Regions from separate parts of the Vibrio campbellii CAIM 519 genome, predicted to be linked through region 1. Evidence: riboswitches for the same ligand, from Rfam matches in the RefSeq annotation. Region 1 holds a riboswitch; the other holds the start of a gene.
What was found. Region 1 has a riboswitch for lysine ahead of tet(35) (tetracycline efflux Na+/H+ antiporter family transporter Tet(35)). Riboswitches for the same ligand answer to the same signal wherever they lie in the genome.
Positions count from the first base shown of each region.

Region 2: it holds a riboswitch for lysine, as region 1 does, so the genes downstream of both, lysC (lysine-sensitive aspartokinase 3) here and tet(35) (tetracycline efflux Na+/H+ antiporter family transporter Tet(35)) in region 1, are expected to answer to the same signal.

Region 1 is NZ_CP015863.1:1,317,029-1,320,602, forward strand. It holds gene A8140_RS06295 (inosine/guanosine kinase) at 1-417, shown strand, start outside; gene A8140_RS06300 (H-NS family histone-like protein) at 546-953, opposite strand; lysine riboswitch at 1,555-1,735, shown strand; gene tet(35) (tetracycline efflux Na+/H+ antiporter family transporter Tet(35)) at 1,845-3,446, shown strand.
Region 2 is NZ_CP015863.1:2,944,746-2,948,319, forward strand. It holds gene A8140_RS14145 (pyridoxal-phosphate-dependent aminotransferase family protein) at 17-1,138, opposite strand; lysine riboswitch at 1,362-1,540, shown strand; gene lysC (lysine-sensitive aspartokinase 3) at 1,665-3,017, shown strand; gene metH (methionine synthase) at 3,085-3,574, opposite strand, start outside.

The sequences.
Region 1 (3,574 bases):
GAAGACAGCGCTAAGCGTGAAACGTCATTACCTTTGCTTCCTGGCTCTATTGCGGAATTCAACCGTTACGAATTTAGCCGACCAGCGAAGAAAGACTCATGTGAAAACGCAATTAAAATATATTCACACATCTCGCCTTACATGGGTGGCCCTGAAAAGATTAAGAACACCAATGGTGCTGGTGATGCAGCATTGTCTGCGGTTCTTCACGATATGGCTGCAAATAAATACCACAAAGAAAATGTGCCTAACTCAAGCAAGCACAATAATGAGTATTTAACTTACTCTTCATTCTCTCAAGTTTGTAAATATGCAAACCGTGCGAGTTATGAGGTGCTAGTACAGCATTCTCCACGTTTATCTCGTGGCCTTCCTGAGCGTGAAGATAGCTTGGAAGAAGCATACTGGGAACGTTAATTTATTATGTTGAATTAGCCAACCTATTACATACGAAAAATGGCGCATTTTGAATGCGCCATTTTTGTAACTATTTATAAATAAAAAGGCTCCACTAGGGAACCTTTTTAAATTTCATAAATCTATTATTAGATTAGAAAATCGTCTAGAGATTTGCCTGCATCAAGTTGCTCTTGGATTGCAGAAGGTGTACGACCTTGGCCAGTCCAAGTTTTTTCTTCGCCGTTAGTATCAGTATATTTGTACTTAGCAGGGCGAGGAGCACGCTTAGATTTTGCTTTAGTTTTTGTTTCACCAGCAAGTGCACTAATTAGCGCTTCAACGTCGATACCGTCTTGAGCGATTTTCTCTGCGATAGCTGCTAGTTTCGCTTCTTGCTCAGCTTGTGCTGCGCGGTCTGCTTCTTCTGCTTCTTTACGCTCTTCAACAACGATAGTTAGTTTATCTAGAGCTTCTTCCAATTGCTCTAGAGTTAGCTCACGAGAAAATGCACGGAGGCTACGGATATTTAGAAGTGTTTTAGTCAGCTCAGACATAACGATTCCTATTAATAGGTTAAAAGTTTCTACATTGCTTATCGAGACGATAAATAAAATGCGAATCTAGATTTAAAAATTAGTGTCCTTATATTTAACTTTATCTTTCTCATATGTGCAAATGCTAATTCATGATTTAGATTAAATTTCTTTAGTTTTTTGGGGAGGAAACAATATTAATTAATCAATTTGAAATCTAATTAGTCATTTCCAACACTTTTCTCTTTATAGATACCATCTTTTTCTCGATTACCTTCATGTTTATTTATCGCTTGAATTTAATTTCTCTTTTTCTGACAGAGAAGGGTGAGATTGTGAATGTTGTTGTCGTCATATTTCTTTCATTTATTGTTACACGTAAAACTATGACGAATTTAATAGTAGTAATAAAGTTTCATAAACGACAACATAGAAGTGATTGCAGTTGCGTAATGTATGAGTTGATCACATTCCATTTATAAATCGAAAGTGCGATTATTTATTCATTTAATTTAGTTTGATGTGTTGCATTGGTAGGCCTCATGAGTACAATGGCTGTCACCTGATGCAATATTGCAGACAAATTGTTGTTAATTTGTACGATTAACAGTTAAATGTTTGTTATTGCCGTAGAGGTGCAGTCTCGAAGAGTAGCTATTATTGGGGTGATGCCAATGAATAATAGTGGAAGGCGATGATTGCCGAAGTAGGTGGCCTATCGAAGCCACTTGCTGGGGTTGTCTCTGAAAGGAACAACACTGCCATAGTATATTTACATTAAACTATGGAGCGCTACTGTAGGGTTGGGTGGAGTGTTCGCTTCCCTGTCGCTAAGTTCAACATGAGCACGTACCGTATGCTACGTGACTTGTCTGCAGTAGATCTCTAGCCAAACTTTGGTTTTTGAAGATCATGAATTTAATAGATTTTGCACATTCTCCTGTTTCGTTATTACCGCCTATTGTCGCACTGACGCTGGCGATTCTAACTCGACGTGTTTTAGTTTCTCTTGGTGTTGGTATCGTACTGGGTGCGGTGCTACTTAACGATTGGTCTATCGGTAACACGGTAGGTTATGTTAGCTCTCAAGTTTCTTCTGTCTTTATTGAAGACGGTGGTATTAATACTTGGAACATGAGCATTGTTGGCTTCCTAATCCTTTTGGGTATGACAACAGCACTGTTAACACTTTCTGGTGGTACTCGCGCTTTCGCCGAATGGGCGCAAACACGAGTAAAAAGTAAACGCGGCTCTAAACTTCTTGCAGCCTTCCTTGGCGTATTCATTTTTGTCGACGATTACTTTAATAGTCTTGCCGTTGGTGCGATCTCTCGCCCAGTGACTGACCGTTTCTACGTCTCTCGCGCCAAGCTTGCGTACATCCTTGACTCAACCGCTGCACCAATGTGTGTGATTATGCCAGCTTCTAGTTGGGGTGCGTACATCATTACCATCATCGGTGGTATCTTGGTGTCACACGGCATCACTGAATACTCGGCGCTTGGTGCTTACGTTCGTCTTATTCCTATGAACTTCTACGCAGTATTTGCTCTACTAATGGTATTTGCAGTGGCGTGGTTTGGTCTGGATATCGGTAAGATGCGTGAACATGAAATCGCAGCGTCTCAAGGCCGTGGTTTTGATAAAGATAAAGAGAACGACTCACAAGAAGCACACGACTTAAACGAAGAGCTAGATATTCGTGAAAGCGAGAAGGGTAAGGTTTCTGACCTAATTCTTCCTATCGTAACGCTTATTGTGGCGACTATTGCTTCAATGCTTTACACCGGTGGTCAAGCGCTAGCAGCAGATGGTAAAGAATTTGCGCTGTTGGGTGCATTTGAAAACACGGATGTTGGTACTTCTCTAATCTACGGTAGTTTACTTGGTCTAGCAGTTGCGTTGTTCACTGTTATTAAGCAAGGTCTACCAATGGTTGAGATTGCACGCACGCTTTGGATTGGTGCTAAGTCAATGTTTGGTGCAATCCTTATCCTTGTTTTCGCTTGGACTATTGGTTCAGTTATCGGTGACATGAAGACGGGTTCTTACCTATCTACAATGGCGCAAGGCAACATCAACCCACACTGGCTACCAGTTATCCTGTTCTTGCTGTCTGGCCTAATGGCGTTCTCTACGGGTACGTCATGGGGTACGTTCGGTATCATGCTTCCAATCGCGGGAGACATGGCTGGCGCAACAGACGTGGCACTAATGCTACCAATGCTAAGTGCGGTTCTAGCTGGTGCAGTATTTGGTGACCACTGTTCACCAATTTCAGATACAACGATTCTGTCGTCAACAGGTGCACGCTGTAACCACATCGATCACGTATCAACACAGTTACCTTATGCATTATCAGTCGCGCTTGTTTCATGTGTGGGCTTTATTGCTCTTGGTATGACAGCTTCAATTGCGTTCTCTTTCATCGCAGCGTCGATTACATTCGTTATCGTTTGCGCTATTTTGTCATGGCTTTCAAAGTCAAAAATGGCATCTTGTCAGAGTACGTAATTCACTGAATTAAAAAGTAAATTTATAGGAGGCTTCGGCCTCCTTTTTTATTTGTATTGTACAATTCGATTTTTTTTAAAATTAAGGGTTGAAAAAAGTAATCAGCTTGGTTAGTGTGGTTACTAACA
Region 2 (3,574 bases), 1.6 Mb from region 1:
TCATTACCGAGGCAGTTTATTCAGTCAGAGACTCTTCTAAAGCTCGCAAACACAAAGCTACATTTTCAGGTCGAGCACCATAGCCCATCAGTCCAATTCGCCATGCTTTACCAGCCAGCGCACCAAGACCTGCACCGATTTCTAGGTTATAAGTTTCAAGTAAGTGATTCCGCACTTTTGCTTCATCAATTCCTTCAGGGACATAAATCGCATTCAATTGCGGTAGTCGATACTCTTCTTCTACCACAAATTCAAAGCCTAGTTTTTGCAAACCTGCTTTAAGCTTCTCATGCATTAACTGGTGACGCGCCCACGCATTTTCTAAACCTTCATTCTTAAGGATAAGTAGAGCTTCATGCAGGGCATACAAACTGTTCACTGGTGCAGTGTGGTGATAGCTGCGCTTTCCTTCTCCGCTCCAGTAACCCAATACTAAGCTTTGATCCAAGAACCAGCTTTGAACCGGTGTCGTTCTGGATTGAATCTTCTCAATAGCTGCCGGAGAAAGTGTCACAGGTGATAAACCTGGAACACACGAGAGACATTTTTGGCTACCGGAATACACCGCATCTAACTGCCACTCGTCAACTTTAAGGGGCACACCACCAAGCGAGGTCACAGCATCGATAATCGATAACAAACCGTATTGCTTCGCAAGCTTGCTCAGAGCTTGAGCGTCACTTACCGCGCCCGTCGATGTTTCTGCATGAACAAAAGCAAGAATCTTAGCATCAGGGTGCTGTTTTAACGCTTCTTCAACTTTATCGACCGATACAGGCGTTCCCCACTCATCATCGACGACAACCGCTTTCCCACCAGCACGAACTACGTTTTCGCGCATACGCTCACCGAAAACACCATTGCGGCAGACGATGACCTTGTCGCCCTTTTCAATCAGGTTAACAAAGCACGTTTCCATGCCCGCGCTGCCCGGCGCAGAAACTGCGATAGTAAATTCATTTTCTGTTTGGAAAGCATATTTAAGCAGTTGTTTTAGCTCATCCATCATGGCGATGAAAAGTGGGTCTAAATGGCCAACTGTTGGTCGGCTAAGCGCTTGTAAAACTTGAGGGGAAATATCAGAGGGACCAGGTCCCATCAAAATGCGGTGGGGGGGGATAAAGCTTTGGATCGGCATGTCAGCTCCTTGATTGCAGTCATTCATCCTGAGCGTTATAAAAGTTCTATTCAAAGGGTTGGCTCAGGTATCGAAGTTTTCACCCTAATAGATTTTTCCTCTATCGGCAATTAGCCCTGAGTATAGAGGTCAAACCACTGTCACAAATTCGTTAATAAAAACTTTCATAATGGTTGAGATATTGGTTGACAATGTGACAGCAAAACCGTTCAATGTTTAAGCTTTATGCAGAAGAGGAGCACTGCCCAGGCAGGTGATTTGTGGAACCGCAATTCCAATACCAATCACTCAGGGGGAGTAGTGCCGAGGTAAGTCAAAGTTGCAGGATTTGGCTTGTCGGTTGACTTGGGTTGAGTCCCATCAACTGTCATCAGCGCCGTATGATGAAGAGCTTCTGAGGGTAAATTTTCAAATTACATTCTAACTACCTCTCTATTTGCTCTGTTCCTTTCCTCACCAAACATCGGATGTATTAGGCAACCAATTAATTGTTGTTATTTTTTTCAGGAAGTCGTGGGAGAACGCAGTGAGCGCATTTAACGTAGCAAAATTCGGTGGAACCAGTGTTGCCAACTTTGAGGCAATGAGTCGTTGCTCCACTATCATAGAAAACAACCCAAATACTCGCCTTGTGGTTAGCAGTGCTTGCTCAGGTGTCACTAACCTATTGGTTGAACTGGCAAATGGTGTTCAAGACCAAGAACATCGTGCGGAAGTACTTCAGAAACTAGCAGGCATCCACGAATCGATTCTGTCGCAACTTGAGGAGGCAACCGAAGCTGCGGCAGAGGTTTATTCAATTCTTGATACTGTCACTAGCTTGGCAGAGGCCGCTTCAATCCAAGCAAGCACGAAACTGACCGATCATTTAGTCGCTTGTGGTGAATTAATGTCGACTCATATCCTTTCGCAACTAATGCGTGAGCGTGGTGTGAATGCAGTTCGTTTTGATATTCGCGACGTGCTAAAAACCGATGGCAATTTTGGTCGAGCTGAACCTAATGTCGAGACCATTTCACAGCTAGCACAAGAAAGATTGGTACCCCTTTGCCAAGAATACGTGGTTATCACCCAAGGTTTCATTGGCTCAGATGAAGAAGGTAATACCACCACGCTTGGCCGTGGCGGCAGTGACTACAGTGCAGCACTCATTGCAGAAGGTGTGAAAGCAGCAGGTCTAGAGATTTGGACTGACGTTCCGGGCATCTACACCACTGATCCACGTATCGCCTCAAAAGCAGCGCCAATCCCAGAGATCAGCTTTAGCGAAGCATCAGAGATGGCAAACTTTGGCGCAAAGATCCTGCACCCTTCAACATTGGTTCCAGCTCTTCGTCACGATATTCCGGTATTTGTTGGGTCATCTAAAGAGCCAGAAAAAGGCGGTACATGGATTCGCCACCAAGTAGAGAGCTCGCCTTTATTCCGAGCACTTGCTCTGCGCTGTAACCAAACCATGGTGACATTACGCAGTGCTAACATGTTCCACGCATACGGCTTCTTAGCGAAAGTGTTTGAGATCCTAGCGAAGCACAAAATCTCTGTAGATCTGATCACCACATCTGAAATCAGTGTGTCACTCACTCTTGATCAAACAGACACATCTGGTGGTGCTCCTCAGTTACCACAAGCCGCGCGTGAAGAGCTTGAAGAGCTGTGTAAAGTAGAAGTGGAACACGACCTATGTCTCGTCGCTCTGATTGGTAACAACATGAGTGAAAGCAAAGGCTATGCGAAGCAAGTATTTGGCACATTAGAAGACTTCAACCTACGTATGATCTGTTACGGAGCAAGCCCACATAACCTGTGCTTCCTTGTTCACGAGTCCGTATCTCGCCAAGCGATCCAAAAACTGCATACTGAATTGTTCGAGCAATAAAAACTCTTTCATTCACTAATAAACAAGGGCTGCACATGGCAGCCCTTTTAGTTTCTATATGGTTTGATTAACCGTTAATGTTGGGACCTAACCATTTCTCCGCTTCGATCCTATCCCAGCCTTTACGATCAGCATAACTTTGCAACTGATCCTCTTGGATCTGAGCGATCGCAAAGTAACGAGAGTCAGGATGCGAGAAGTACCAGCCCGATACGGAAGCACCTGGGAACATCGCATAGCTCGATGTCAGTGACATACCGATATTTTCTTCAACATTCATCAGGTCCCAAAGTGGTCCTTTTTCAGTATGCTCTGGACAGGCAGGATAGCCCGGAGCTGGACGAATGCCTTGGTATTTCTCACGAATCAGTTCTTCATTCGACAGAGCTTCATCTGTAGCGTAACCCCAAATATCTTTACGCACACGCTCATGTAGATACTCAGCAAATGCTTCCGCCAGACGGTCCGCTACCGCTTGGATCATGATGGCATTGTAATCATCACCTTGCGCTTTGTATTCGTCAGCAAGTTCGCGTTCACCGATACCGCCGGTTACA